2 regions of the Phycicoccus mangrovi genome follow, and region 2 is predicted to be linked to the other one. Evidence: riboswitches for the same ligand, from Rfam matches in the RefSeq annotation. Region 2 holds a riboswitch; the other holds the start of a gene.
What was found. Region 2 has a riboswitch for S-adenosylmethionine ahead of KMZ30_RS04730 (hypothetical protein). Riboswitches for the same ligand answer to the same signal wherever they lie in the genome.
Positions count from the first base shown of each region.

Region 1: linked by a shared signal. The riboswitch ahead of KMZ30_RS20170 (aminotransferase class V-fold PLP-dependent enzyme) and the one ahead of KMZ30_RS04730 (hypothetical protein) in region 2 are both predicted to bind S-adenosylmethionine.

Region 1 covers NZ_JAHHWP010000026.1:52,741-59,859, forward strand. Annotated here, with positions in the region: gene KMZ30_RS20155 (ABC transporter permease) at 1-12, shown strand, start outside; gene KMZ30_RS20160 (ABC transporter permease) at 9-902, shown strand; gene KMZ30_RS20165 (amidohydrolase) at 899-2,557, shown strand; SAM riboswitch class IV at 2,640-2,753, shown strand; gene KMZ30_RS20170 (aminotransferase class V-fold PLP-dependent enzyme) at 2,794-4,152, shown strand; gene KMZ30_RS20175 (ferredoxin) at 4,172-4,390, opposite strand; gene KMZ30_RS20180 (NADH-ubiquinone oxidoreductase-F iron-sulfur binding region domain-containing protein) at 4,387-5,649, opposite strand; gene KMZ30_RS20185 (ferric reductase-like transmembrane domain-containing protein) at 5,646-6,251, opposite strand; gene KMZ30_RS20190 (FAD:protein FMN transferase) at 6,248-7,119, opposite strand, start outside.
Region 2 covers NZ_JAHHWP010000007.1:117,265-124,383, forward strand. Annotated here, with positions in the region: gene KMZ30_RS04720 (hypothetical protein) at 1-214, shown strand, start outside; gene KMZ30_RS04725 (NERD domain-containing protein) at 225-1,553, opposite strand; SAM riboswitch class IV at 1,660-1,760, shown strand; gene KMZ30_RS04730 (hypothetical protein) at 1,811-2,050, shown strand; gene KMZ30_RS04735 (cyclic-phosphate processing receiver domain-containing protein) at 2,047-2,406, shown strand; gene KMZ30_RS04740 (GTPase domain-containing protein) at 2,841-4,568, opposite strand; gene KMZ30_RS04745 (GTPase) at 4,565-6,781, opposite strand; gene KMZ30_RS22610 (MIT C-terminal domain-containing protein) at 6,768-7,119, opposite strand, start outside.

The DNA of each region.
Region 1 (7,119 bases), on a different contig from region 2:
GAGGTCGCGTGAGCACCGAGGTCCGCGAGGTCCGCCCCGACGGCCCGCCGCCCCCCGCGCCCCGACCGCGCTCGTGGACCGACCGCGCCCTCACCGTCGTCGGCGTCCTCGTCCTGCTCTTCCTCTTCGCGCCGATCGTCGTGGTCGTCGTCTACTCGTTCAACGAGGGCCGGCTCCTCATCGCCTGGGACCACTTCGGGTTCGGCTCCTTCCGGGCCCTCGTCGACCGGCCGGCCGTCCGCGGCGCCGTCGTCGTGTCGCTCCAGGTGGCCGTGCTGTCCTCGCTGCTGGCGACGCTGCTCGGGACGATGGCCGGGGTGGCCCTCGCGCGCCGGCCCGGGCGGTGGACGTGGTGGTTCATCGGCCTGCTCCTGCTCGTCTCGGTGACGCCCGAGATCGTCGACGCCGTCTCGCTCCTGCCGTGGCTGGTCTACCTCGGGTCGGACGCCGGGCTCACGGTGTTCAACGGCGGCATCGTCCGGCTCGTCGTCGGCCACTCGCTCTTCTCGACCGCGGTCGTCGCGTACATCGTCCGCGCCCGGCTCGTCGGGCTGGACGAGTCGCTCGAGGAGGCCTCGGGCGACCTCTACGCGCCGCCGGGCCGCACCTTCCGGCGGGTCACCGTCCCGCTCGCGATGCCGGCCGTCCTCGCGGGCTACCTGCTGTCGTTCACGCTCAGCCTGGACAACACGATCGTCTCGGCGTTCGTCCAGGTCTCCGGCACGACGCCGTGGCCGGTCTACGTCCTCTCGGCGCTGCGCTCCGGCCTGCGCCCCGAGATCGCCGCCGTCTCGACGGTGATGCTCGTCCTCACCCTGCTCGCCCTCGGTCTCGTCGCGTGGGTGCTCCGGCGCTCGGGCGACTCGGCCACCGACATCGCACGCACCATGGGAGGTGGATGACCGTGGTCGACATGGTCTTCTCCGGCGGACCGGTCTTCACGTCGCGGGCGGTGCGCTCGCGCCCGACCGCCGTCGCCGTCGACGACGGGCGCGTGGTCGCCGTCGGCCACGAGGAGGTGCTCGACCTCGCGACGTCGAGGACCGAGCACGTCGACCTGCGCGGCCGGATGCTCCTGCCCGGCTTCCAGGACGCGCACGTGCACCCGGTGTGGGCCGGCGTCGACATGCTGCGCTGCGACCTCACCGAGCTCTCGAGCGCCGACGCCTACCTCGAGCGGATCGCCCGCTACGTGCGCGAGCACCCCGACGAGGAGTGGGTGCTGGGCGCCGGCTGGTCGATGGCCGCCTTCCCCGGCGGCACCCCGACCGCGGCGGCCATCGACGCCGTCGTGGGGGACCGGCCGGCCTTCCTGCCCAACCGCGACGGGCACGGTGCGTGGGTGTCGTCGGCGGCGCTGCGGCGGGCCGGCATCGACCGCGACACCCCCGACCCGCGCGACGGGCGCATCGAGCGCGACGCCGACGGCCACCCGACCGGCACGCTGCACGAGGGGGCGATGGCCCTCGTCGGCGGCATCGCCCCGGAGACGACCGACGACGAGCGGCTCGAGGGGCTGCTGCGCGCCCAGGCGCACCTGCACGCGCTCGGCGTGACGGCCTGGCAGGACGCGATCATCGGCGACTACGGAGACGGCGGGAACCCGGCGCGGGCGTACCGGGCGGCCGACGAGTCCGGGCGGCTGACCGGCCGCGTCGTCGGGGCGCTCTGGTGGGACCGCAACACCGGGCTGGAGCAGGTGCCCGACATCATCGAACGGCGGGGCGCCCTGTCCACGAACCGGTTCCGCGCGACGAGCGTCAAGATCATGCAAGACGGCGTGCCCGAGAACTTCACCGCCGCGATGCTCGACCCGTACTGCGACGGCCACGGCCGGTACACCGACAACTCGGGCATCTCGTTCGTGCCCGTCGAGACGTTGATGCCCGCCGCGGTGCAGCTCGACGCCGCCGGCTTCCAGCTGCACTTCCACGCGATCGGCGACCGCGCCGTCCGCGAGTGCCTCGACGCCGTCGAGGGGGCGATCGCCGCCAACGGACGCCGGGACGCGCGCCACCACATCGCCCACGTCCAGGTCATCCACCCCGACGACGTCCAACGCTTCCGGGAGCTCGGGGTCGTCGCCAACCTTCAGGCCTTCTGGGCCGCGCTCGAGGCGCAGATGGTCGAGCTGACCATCCCCTTCCTCGGCGAGCCGCGCACCTCGTGGCAGTACCCGTTCGGCGACCTGCACCGCTCCGGCGCGACGCTCGCGATGGGCTCCGACTGGGCCGTCTCGACCGCCGACCCGCTCGCCGCGATCCACGTCGCGGTGACCCGGCAGATCCCCGAGGCGCACCGCGAGGGCGAGCCGGAGCACCCGGTGTTCCTGCCCGAGCAGCGGCTCGACCTCGCGACCGCGCTCACCGCGTACACCGCCGGCTCGGCGTTCGTGAACCGGCACGAGGGGACCGGCAGCATCCGGGAGGGTGCGCTCGCCGACCTCGTCGTCCTCGACCGCGACCCGTTCGCCGGGCCGCCCGAGGAGATCGGGGCGACGCGGGTGCTGCAGACCTTCGTCGACGGCCGGCGCGTGCACGCCGCGGACGACGCCTGAGACCTCCGGGGGCGGCGGGCCGTCCCACGTCGTGGACCCGGGATGACGCGCCGCGGACGCGTTCGTCACACTCGTCGGCGTAGGTCATGAGTGCCAGTGACAAGCCCCGGCTCGCTGGCCGGCAACCCTCCTCCGCGGTGGGGTGCCCCGGGTGACGACCTGGTCGGCGCCGCAGCGGCGTCGGCAAGCGCGGATCCCGGGTGTCCCGAGGGTCCACGAGGCCCTCAGGAGCCCCGATGTCCACGCACCACACCGCCCTCGTCGCCGCCGGCCACGCCGGCCCCTCCCTGCTGACCCGGTCCCTGCCCGCCGTCGTCGCGCCCGACCCGGTGCCCGTCGTGTCCGGGTCGCTCGTCGAGTACGCCCAGCTCGACCACGCCGCCTCCACCCCGGCGCTCGAGTCGGTGGTCCGTGCGGTCGCGACGGCCACCCGCACCTACAGCTCGGTGCACCGCGGCACCGGATGGCTCTCGCGGGTGACGAGCGCCCACTACGAGGCCGCCCGTGACGAGGTCGCGCGCTTCGTCGGGGCCCGCGCCGACGACCTCGTCGTCCTCGTGCGCACCACGACCGAGGCGACCAACCTGCTCGCCCGCGCGCTGCCGCCGCAGACGCCGGTCGTCGTGTTCGACACCGAGCACCACGCCTCGCTGCTGCCGTGGCCGGCCGCCTCCACGCACCGGCTCCCGGTGCCCGCCTCGCCGGAGGAGGCGCTCGGCCGCCTCGAGTCGACACTCGCCGGCCTCGCGGGCGGGCCGACCCCGCTCGTCGTCGTCACCGGTGCGTCGAACGTGACCGGCGAGCTCTGGCCGGTCGAGCGCCTCGTCGCCGTCGCCCGCCGGCACGGCGCCCGGGTGTTCCTCGACGCCGCGCAGCTCGTCGCGCACCGGCCGGTCGACCTCTCCGCGCTCGACGTCGACTGGGTCGCGTTCTCGGGGCACAAGCTGCACGCCCCCCACGGCGCCGGCGCACTCGTCGGGCGGGCCGACTGGCTCGACGCCGCCGAGCCCCACCTCGCTGGTGGAGGGGCCAGCGCGGCGGTCTCGGCGGAGGGCGTCACGTGGGCCACGGGCGCGGCGCGCCACGAGGGCGGCAGCCCCAACGTGCTCGGGGCAGTGGCGCTCGCCGCCGCGTGCGCGGCGCTGCGCACCCACCGGGCCGCGGTCGAGGCGCACGAGGCGCGGCTCGGGGCCCGGCTGCTCGAGGGGCTCGCGGGCATCCCCGGTGTGCGCGTGCACTCGCTCTTCGGCGCCGACCACCCGCGGGTTCCCGTCGCGGCCTTCACCGTCGACGGCCTCGACAGCCACCTCGTCGCGGCGGCGCTGTCCGCCGAGCACGGCATCGGGGTGCGCGCGGGCAAGTTCTGCGCGCACCGGCTCGTCGACGCGCTCCTGGCCCGGGACGGCGACGGCGCGGTGACGGCGGTCCGGGCGAGCGCCGGCCTCGCGACGACCGACGAGCACGTCGAGCGGCTGCTCGCCGCCGTGGCCGCGCTCGCGGCGGACGGGCCGGGCGTCGCGTACGTCGAGGAGCCGGGGCGGGGCTGGGTGCCGGCCGACGACCCGCGCGACCTCGACGTGTCGCTGCCCTGGTGAGCAGGGGTCCGGGTGCGGCTCAGCGGCGCACGAGGTGCAGCGCGCGCCGCGGGCAGGCCGTGACCGCCTCGCGCGCGAGGGTCAGCTGGTCCTCGGCGACCGGACCGAGGACGACCGGGTAGCCCCACTCGTCGAGCGCGATCCGCTCGGGCAGCAGCTCGGCGCACAGCCCGCGGGCGCGGCAGTCGGGCCAGTCGACCCGCAGCTCGTGGCCGCCCTCCGGCGTCGGGGCGCTCATGCGACCCTCACCGGGACGTCGGCCGTGCAGCCGCACGCGCCGACCAGGTGCTCGTCCACGCGGTCGGCGAGCGTCGTCAGGAGGCTGCGGACGAGCCGCGAGGTGCCGTCCGGGTGGGCGCAGGCACCGCGCCCGGTCACGAGGCCGGTCAGCTCCTGCACCCGGCGTCGGGTGTCGGCGCCCTCGGCGAGCCCGCGCATCTCCTCGGCGAGGGCGGGCAGCCCGTTGCGGCAGGGGCCGCAACGGCCGGCGGTCTCGTCGGCGAGGTAGCTCGTCCACTGCGCGGTGCGCGCCACCGGGCACGACCCGTCGGCGAGCGAGACGACGGCACCGGCGCCGAGGCTCGCCCCGAGCGAGCGCAGGTGCGCCTGCGACCACGTGAGGGAGGGCAGGTCGCGCGGGTGCAGCCACGCCCCGTGGAAGCCGCCGACGAGCAGCGGCGCGGCGAGGGCGGCGGCGTCGAGCACCTGCCACGCGCGGGCCCCGTGCTCGACCTCGACGACCGTCGCGACGTCGATGCGGCCGCGGTGGTCGGCGGGCCGGGTCAGGGTGAGGAGCGTCGTGCCCGGCTCGTCGGCGGTGCCGAGCTCGGCGTACCGGCGGGGGCCGACGAGCGCGGCCGCGGCCAGGTGAGCCCACGACTCGGCGTTGGACAGCAGCGTCGGCCGGCCCTTGTGGCCGTCGACGGCCTCGGGCGCCCACGCGGTGACCGGCAGCCCGGGGCGGCCGGCCATCAGCTCGAGGACGGCGCGCGCCTGACCGGCGACGAAGCGTCCCTCGGCGACGTGGGTGGTCCACGTGACGCGCGAGTCGCCGCGCTCGCCGACGGCGTCGAGCACGGCCCGGCCGATGAGGGGACGGTCCTCGGAGGTGACCACGTGCACCCGGCGCGCGCCGAGCGCCCGGGCCGCGAGCTCCGCGCCGTCGAGGACGAGGTGCGGGACGATGCCGAGCAGCGCCTCGTCCTTGGCGCTCGCGGGCTCGCCCTCGGCCGCGTTGACGACGAGGACCGGGCGCCGCGACGGGCGCAGGCCGCGTCCGTCGGCGACGGTGCGCAGCTTGCGCGCCAGCGGGAAGCCGGCGCCGCCGCGCCCACGGACCGACCCGGACTCGGCGAGCCCGACGACCGCGTCGAGGTCGAGCCGCGGCAGGTCACCGAAGCGCGCGCGGTGGGCGCGCAGCGAGAGGCCGTCGTCGACGCCCGAGAGCAGGAGCGGCCCGGGGCGGACGTGGACGCGGGCCGGCGGACGGATGGTCATCGACGGCCCCCGTCGACGGTGAGGGTGCGGACGGGGGAGGGGGCGACCCGGCGCTCGCCGCGGCTCCGGCGCCGCGCGAGCAGGACGGCGACGACGCGCCCGAGGACGGCGACGACGACGGCCGCGACGCAGGCGGCGGTGATGGCGACCGACCACCCGAGGGCGGCGTCGGTGCCGATGCCGAGGCCGTGGACGACGCCGGCGACCCACGCCGCGTACGTCGTGAGGTGCAGGACGAACCAGAGCCGGTGGGGCAGGCGGGAGCGGGCCAGCGAGGTCGCGACGACGACGACGGTGAGGTCGAGGGCGAGCGTCCCGAGGCCGAGCCAGAGCGGCTCGTACGTGGCGCCGAACGGGACGACCGCCTGCCACCACCGGATGTCGACGAACTCGTCGACGACCGCGACGACCGCGTGCGCGAGGAGCAGCAGGACGGAGACGGCGGCGAGGCCGCGGTGCAGCCCCTGCGTGACGAATCGCGGCCACCACCGCGACACCGACCGGCCGGTCGCGAGCACGCCGAGCACGACGGTCAGCGTGAAGACGACGACGAGCACGATCCCGGTGCCGCGGTTGAGGTACCAGAGCAGCGGCGAGGTCATCGGGGGTCCTCCAGGTGGGCGGCCCGCCAGGCGGGCGTGGTGGTGACGGTGCCGTCGTGGGCGACGAGCCGGGCGGCGACGGCGTGGTCGGCGAGCCAGCCCTCGGCGTCCTCGCCGAGGACGACGGCGGCCGTCGAGGCGGTGTTGGCGGCGCACGCGGTGGCGCCGAGCGCGGTGACGGTGCGCCAGGGTCCGCCGGCCGGGGCGCCGGAGCGAGGGTCGACGATGTGGTGCCACTGCCGGCCGCCGCGGCGCCAGCGCCGCGCCGAGACGCTGGAGGTTGCGAGGCCACCGGGCCCGACGTGGACGACGAGCTCGTCGCCACCGGCCTCGAGGTCGGCGAGGCTGTGCCCCAGGCGGACCGGCTGCGTGGACGGCGGGAGGTCGTTCGGCGCGTGCACGCGGACGTCGCCGCCGACGCTCACGAGGACGGGGACCTCGAGGCGCTCGACGACGGTGAGGGCGGCGAGGTCGGCCGCCCAGGCCTTGCCGGTGGCGCCGAGGTCGAGCGAGGCCCCCGGCGGCACCGTGACGGTCGTGTCGTCGACGTGGACGTCCCGCCACGAGCCGGGGCGCGTCGGCAGCGAGGCCGGGCTCGGGTCGTCACCGGGGACGAGGGCGTAGGTGCGGTCGTAGCCCGCGCCGATGAGGACCTCGCCGAGGGTGGGGTCGACCAGCCCGTCGGTCTCGCGGGCGGCCTCGAGGGCGACGCGCACGGCCCCGGCGAGGACGGGGGAGACGACGACGGGACGGCCGGGGCTCGCGTTGGCCAGCGAGAGGTCGCTGTCGGCGCGGAAGCGGCTGCACGTCCCGTCCACCTCGTCCAGCACACCGGCCACGAGGTCGACGACCGCGTCCATTGCGTCCG
Region 2 (7,119 bases):
CATCTCGGGGATGCCCGAGGCCCTGCACGGCGAGATCACCCGGCGCGCTCGCCACTACGGGATGTCCGACGACCAGTACCTGATCCTCGCCATGGGCCACCTCTGCTGGCGCACTCCGTTCGCCGAGGACCTCGGCGGAGAGTTCGGCTGGGAACCTGCGCGTTGGCCCCGACCCGACGATCCGGACGGACCACCTCGGCTCCGGCCCGTCTGACTCCTGCCACTCAGCGCGACGTCGTCGGCACCGGCTCGTGCTGCGCACTGGCACGAGCGGCGACCGCCCGTGCCAGCGAGGTGCCCTGCTTCAGGCTGAGTCCCATCGCTTCGTACGACACCTGGACGCTCATGCTCCGTGTCGTGACGGCCGACTTCTGGCCGGGACCCACCCTCGTCCCGGCGACGGCCCAGACGCCCACCGTCCTGCCGACCTCTCCGACGGTGTCGACGACCTCTGCTCGGCCGGACTTGCGCGCCCGGACGAACATCGGATGCGATCGCTCCGTCGCGCCGGTGTGCTCGATCATCCGCATGACCATCACGTCGCGCCCTTCGGTCTTCATCGACCACTCACAGCCCATGCTGCGGGCTTTGGGCGTGAGACGCGGACCCCCGTCGAGTGGGAGATCCTTCAGGTCGACGTCGGAGCACGCGAGTCGGTCGACGGGCGTCGTCGCCGCTGACGGAGCGGTAGCGGCGAGGCGTGACGACACCGCAGAGACCACGGAGGCGAGTGCACCATTCGCGGCGGCCCACCAGACAAGACCGCACCTCACGAGGCCGAGGAAGGCTCTGCCCCGCTCGTGTGATCGGCGAGGAGCCCGCCTCGCCGGACGCCTGCTGACGGTGTGTGCTGCGGTCCTCCTCGGGGCCGGCCGTCTCTTAACAGAGTCGTGCGCTGCTGTACGCACACCGGACGGGTGGACGCGATGCGGGTCCCGCAGCTCACGCCCGATGGCCAAGAGGAGCGCGGGATCCGTCGTGGTCGAGGGGAACTCCGTGCGGAGCTGGACATCCAGGCGGGCGCGGTCGTCGATCACCATCTCCGGCCGTCGTCGGAGCCAGGACGCGAGGCGGTCGACGGGTACGACCCAGACACCGTGGACGACACGCGGCTCGCCGAACTCGGCGGCACGCGCCCCGGCGAGCGCGATGACAGCGGTGACGGTGACGCCGACGCGTCGGGCGACTTCGATGGCCATGGACCGGACGACGGCGAACTCCCGGTCCCGAGGTCGATGACGACGCGGGCCGTCGGCCGCGAAGGAGTGCTGGAAGACGCTGCCCTGCCACTCGCTCAGGTGGCCGGCCCAGTTCTTTGCGTCGACGAGGACCACGCCCGCGGCTCCCACCACGAGATGGTCGATGTTGGAGTCGGCGAGGCCCGGCATGAGCAACCTGTCATGCAGCACCAACCAGTCCGGCGGGAGCATCGAGAGCGCAGCAGCGACCCGCCGCTCACCCTCTGCCCCTGCGGCCCACGCACCGGCCGACGCCTTGCCGCGCGCACGCAGATCCGCAGCGCGTTGGTCCGCGCTCCACCCCTCGACGGCCACGCCGGTCTCCCCTCGACCGGGGAATCGTCGCAGCCAGAACCGTTGGCTCGCAGGTGTTCAGACGAACCGTTCATCCCTGTCGGCGCCCTCCGCTACATTGGTCACAGCTCCCGAGAGGCAGCGACAAGCCCTGGCTTGCTGTCCGGCAACCCCCACCGCGGGGGTGCCCCAGGTGACGAGCTGGTCATCCGATGACAACAGCGGATCTCCACGGTCAGGCCGAGGGGTCCGTGTGACCCCGAGGAGCCACCGTGCCCGTGTCCGGCAACCCCCACCACCCCGCCCAGCTGCCGACCGGCTGGACGGCTGACGCGCTCGACGCGCTGCCGACGGCCGATCTCGTCGAGCACCTCCGCTTCCTCGACCACGAGATGCGGCACCACCCGACGGCTCGCGGACGGTGGTGGCGCTCGAAGCATCTGGCGGAAGGGCGTCGAGCGCTGACCCGCCGGGGCCACTCCCCCGACTCCTGGCAGGCCGCTGGGGGCGGCCGATGAGCGGCTCGGTGCTGCGCGTCCTCGTCGACGACGTGCGCGTGTTCCGCGACGGCCGAGAGTCGCTCCTCGCCCGCACCTCGGCCGAGGCGCTGGCGTTGCTCCGGGCCTTGGACGGCCGGTTCGTCGACGAGCTCTGGCTCGGCCACGATCTGGTCGCCGACGGCACCGTCCAGCCGCTCGTCGACCACCTCGTGGCGCGGGCGGCCGCCGGCAAGCGGTCTCCGGTCGGACGCATCTACGTGCACAGCGTGAACGTCCTTGCGGGGCAACGCGTCAACGCTGAGCTGCTCGCCGCCTGCTACCCATCTCGACGCTTCTTCGTCGCCGGGATGTGGAGGCACCAGTGGACAGCATGACCCGGCACAACACCATCCCGCCGCGCGACGGGCTGAGGACCCTCATCGACGACCTCGACGTCGTCGTCATGACGCTCCCTCGCTTGGTGGAGCGGGGCTGCTCGCAGGACGCCGTCGCGGAGTCCTGGGAGGCCTACCGCCAGGTTCGCACTCTCCTCACAGTCATCGAGGCGTGGGACCGCCTCGAAGCGCCCGTGGACCCGGGCCGACGGGTCTGCCTCGCAGCACCGGCACCATGGAGACACCGACCGAGCTAGACCCAACGGCGGCTGAGACGTGGGCGGGGCCCCACGCTCTCTCCTCATCGAGCACCCATGTCTGCTTCAGGGCAAGGGGCTTCGGGTCTCAGTAGTCAGCACCCGGTCTCAGCCCTCTCGTGTTGTGATGATGTCGCGAAGCCAGAACCGGGTCTTTGCACCTGAGGGCTTCACCGATCAATTCGGCCCTGGTGTCGCGAGCCGATCGAGCATCGTCTCAGCCTCAACTTGGATCTGGCAGATGTCGCGCTGCAGATCCGATCGGAAGGCCTGGCTGTCGCGCATGGCTTGGTTGACCTCGTCGATCTCTCGGAGCGCCGCGCCGAACTCGGCTTCCAGCTCAGCGCGGACCTTGTTCAGCGTGGCTCTCGTGATGTCGTCGCACTGCGCAAGCACCCCACCGATGAGCGCGTTACGGCGCCGCATCTTCTCTTTCGCTGCTGCCTCCTCTTGCCGCTCCTCCGCAACGACCGCGTATACCTCCAAGGCCACCGGCAACACCACGCTTCCGGCCCTCGCGACTTTGCCGATGTTGTTGGCCCAACGCACGGCTTGGTACGGCTTGAACTTGATGCCGATCTGCTTGCCTACGTTGTAGACAATCTGGTGGCCGCTGCTGCCTGCCGCTTGCTTGACGCCGTCGCCCGCCCCCCACGCCTGTTGGAACTTCTTCAGGTGCTCCGCGGTCTTGGGAGCCCAGGCTGGGACACGTCGTTGCTTGGGTGCCCCCCTACGCAGCACGTCGGTGTCGATCGGTACATACTCTGCGTCGACGTCAGCGTGGACATCCAGCGCCTGCAGCTGGTGCGCATAAGGCGACGCCTCGATCTCCCGGATCTCGGAGGTGAAATCCGCGAGTTGGGAGTCCAGAACTGCGCGGACCCCCTGGATGAACCGATCGTTTGCGGAGTTCAACTCGTCGTTGAGAGTCGCGGAGGCGGTATCGAGCTTCGACCAGTCGGGGCTCGGCGAGTCCTCAATGGACTCCGCAGCATCCGCCAGGCGCTCGGCTGCCAGAATGCAGGCACTGCGGAATTCAACGCCTTGCCGCTCCAGGGCCGAGTCGAGCAGGCCTCGGCGGTTGGTGAGTGCGCCGCGCTGTCGTGCAAGCACGGTCAACGCGGCCTCCTCGTCCTCGTCGTCGGTAAGCACAGCGAGAGCCTCTCCAGCAACGAGGGCTACCTGCTGCAGGGGCACGCGAAAACGGGCAAGGTCGCCTCGTTCCTGCGCTATCCGGTTGATGGTGTCCTTGACCTCGGCAATCCTCGAGGCCTCTACGCGACGCACGGCCCGCGACGACTCATTCTCATGGAGTCCATCTAGGTAGGTCTTTGCGTCACACTCGACCCACGGCACCTGATCGGCGAAGGCACCCAGGGCCTCATGGACAGCGGCACTCCGTACGCCGTCGGCCGCGACAAGGCTCCGGCACTTGGTGATCACCACGAGTAGTTGCGGCGCCTTTCGTAGATCCTCGGTGACGTGCCGAAGGTGCCTCACCAAGCGGTCGTCGAACAGGTCGACCGTGACTGTGAACAGCACCAGATCGGCGGCACGCAAAGCCTCCTCAGCCAGCTCGTCATGCTCTTCCAGTCCAGCCTGCACGCCTGGCGTGTCGACTAGGTCCACGAGTCCGTTCCAGTCGAAGACGTTGACACTGTCGGTGGCAACGGCCGAGTCGATCACGACTTCAGCGGCCTCGTCCGTGAGCGCTTTGATCAAAGTCGACTTGCCACTGCTGTACTGGCCCGTGAGAACCATCCGGGGCCTTTCGTGCGTGGCGACGACGAGCATTCCCCGAAGCCTCGATGCCTCTCCCGCGGGCAACGTGCCAAGCAACTCATTCAGCCGCCCGGCAAGGTCGCGTGCTGCGGCCGGGGCAGCGTGGAACAGAAGGTCGGTCATGCGGAAGCGCTCCTATGCACTGTCGAGTGGATGATCTGTACCTGGGACCTCAGGTGGTCGGACAGTGTCGCTGACCACGCGGCAAGCACCTGCTGCGGCACCTGAGCACTGGTGGCAACCTCAGTGCGGTCGGCACGGCTGCGGTTCGACGTTGGGACCTCTTCGGTCAGGCCGAGCACGTAGGAGCTGGCGAACGCCCCGGGAAGCTGCGCTGTCGGTGCGCGACCGAACGCCAGGGCCTCGGGCGACGCAGGAGGGAACAGCCAAGCCTCCATCAGGGCGTCGTCCGTCACCTCGACCGCCATGCAGACGCCACCGAGCCGGGTCACCTTGGTCACGGATGCCGCCAAGCGGTTCCGTCCGTCGGCTTGCAGGAGGCAGGCCATCGTCTCGCGGTCCAGAGAGGCGATTGCGGCGCTGACCGCCTGTTGTTGTGAAGCGAGCACGTCCGCCACCCGCGATGCTGCGGTCTCGGCCTGTTCCCGCGGCCGGAAGGCCTCGGCGATCTCACCACTGATGCGTTCAACCGTCGTGACCACCTCGGTCAACATCTGGGCCTCGAAGGCGTCGAGCACCTCTCCGACCTTGGTTCTCAGGAGTTCCCGGTTCTCCTCGAGCAGCTTTGCCTTGCTCTTGAACATCGACTGGACCTTCTTGCGCAGGGGCGTGATGACCAGCGAGGCAACGGCGCCTACAGCTCCCCCCACCGGTCCCCCGATGGCGAAGCCAACGGCTGCAGCCGCGAGTGCGCCGCCGCCCCCAATCAGGATCCCGGCCGCCCTGCGCTTCCAGAGTTCTCTGAAGTCGCTGAGGCCGTTGACCTTCAGGTTCGTTCGGGCTGCGGTCGACCATTCGCGCTGCGCCGCGAGATTTGCATCGCTGATGGCTCGCGACAGCTCGGTGAGCCGCTCCTCCAATGCCACGTTGAGAGAGGAGATGAGTGATGCCTGTTCTTGTTCCCACTTCTCGGAGACCTGAGGGCCGAAGTCAGTGACCTTCTGATGCCAGGCCCTCTTCTCACCCACGAGGCGGACGACGTCGTCCTCCATCCTCTGCCGACAGGCCGCAACTAGGCGAGCGCTTCGCCGCTCCTGGTCCTCGCGCATGCCTCGACCGAGGTGGATGCTCACTCGGAGCTGTGTCTCGACGTCAGCAAGCCCCTCCGTCAAGGTGTGGGCCTGCGCACGCACTTCGTCTGCCTCGCGAAGCACACGTCGGGCTATGCGGCGATCCGCGCTCTCTCGCTCCAGCACTGCGAGCAGGTCCGCAACCCGGCTTGCGCACCTGAGGTCGCGGCCAAACTGCCCGTCGGACCTTGCCTGGCGGGCCGCTTCGGCGTGAAGCATGACCTCGGCCACGGGGCGGACACCCGCCGCGACGAGATGAGAACGGATCGTCGTGAAGTGCCCCTGATGCTGGTCGTAGACCGAGTCAGGGTCCTCCAGGAAGTCTTCGCGGTCCAACTCATCGGCGAGAGCCGCACGGCAGTTCAGGGCCACCACCACCGGCTTCCCGCGGAACGCCACCGCACGCAGTGCTTGTGCGGTCTCTTCTTGGAAGGAGTCGTTGCTCGCGACCCACAGCACCAGATCCGCGCCGGAGACCTCGGCCATGGCCAAGGCAACGTCCTCGGCGCCGTCCTTGGCGCCCACTCCCGGCGTGTCGACGATTTCGACCTCGCCAAGGTCGAGCGCTGGTGCAGCGAGGACGTCTCGCGAAGTCCGCTGAGCACCGACTCCGATCCGCTCCGCAGAGCCTCCGGTGAGTGCCGCAAGAAGAGTGCTCTTGCCTGCCATCGTTCGGCCCATTAGCACCACTCGCATCGGGCGCGAGCTTGGAGGAGCATCCGCGATCCGTGCCGAAGCAATGGGGCCCCCGAAAGCCTTCGCGGTAGGGTCCGCGAAGACGGCGTCATGCGACAACCGATGTGCCTCAATCAAGGCGGCGCGACAGGACGCCACCGCCTTGGTGTGCGCGGTCATCGGGTCGTCGGCCTCTGGTTCGGGTCCGAAGAACAGGCCCCTGGCCTCAGGCCACCAATCATGTCTGGACCGGCCGCTAGCAGGGCGCAAGTCGCCTTGATCAGCGCGGTGGCTCATGTCGGCACGGTTGGGGCGCCAGCGGGAGGATGAGTGGTGGCTCCGCGCGGGCGGCATCGAGCCCGAGTTCCGCGCGCGAGTTGACGCGTGCGGAACTTGGTCATAGGTTGCCATCTCCCTCGCGGATGTACGTCACGCTGAAGGACTTGACCTGTCGATACTGCTGCAGCTTCGCCGCCAGGTCGAAGGCGTCGTTGGCGACGTACTGGAAGATGTCGAGGCCCCGGCCAAGGTTGATGCGCCAGCCGGAGTTAGCGACGATGGAACGGTCGTGGATGGTGTCGTCGAACTTCACGTCGAGGGTGACGCCGGCGACCGCCGCGGCCTGCTTCACGCGTAGCAGGAACTCCATCTGCTTCTGGAGCTTCTCGGGGCCGTCGGTGTTCTCGCTGGTGATGAGGAAGACCTTCACCTCATCCGCCGGGTCCTTCACAGGCGCGAGGGCCTCGATC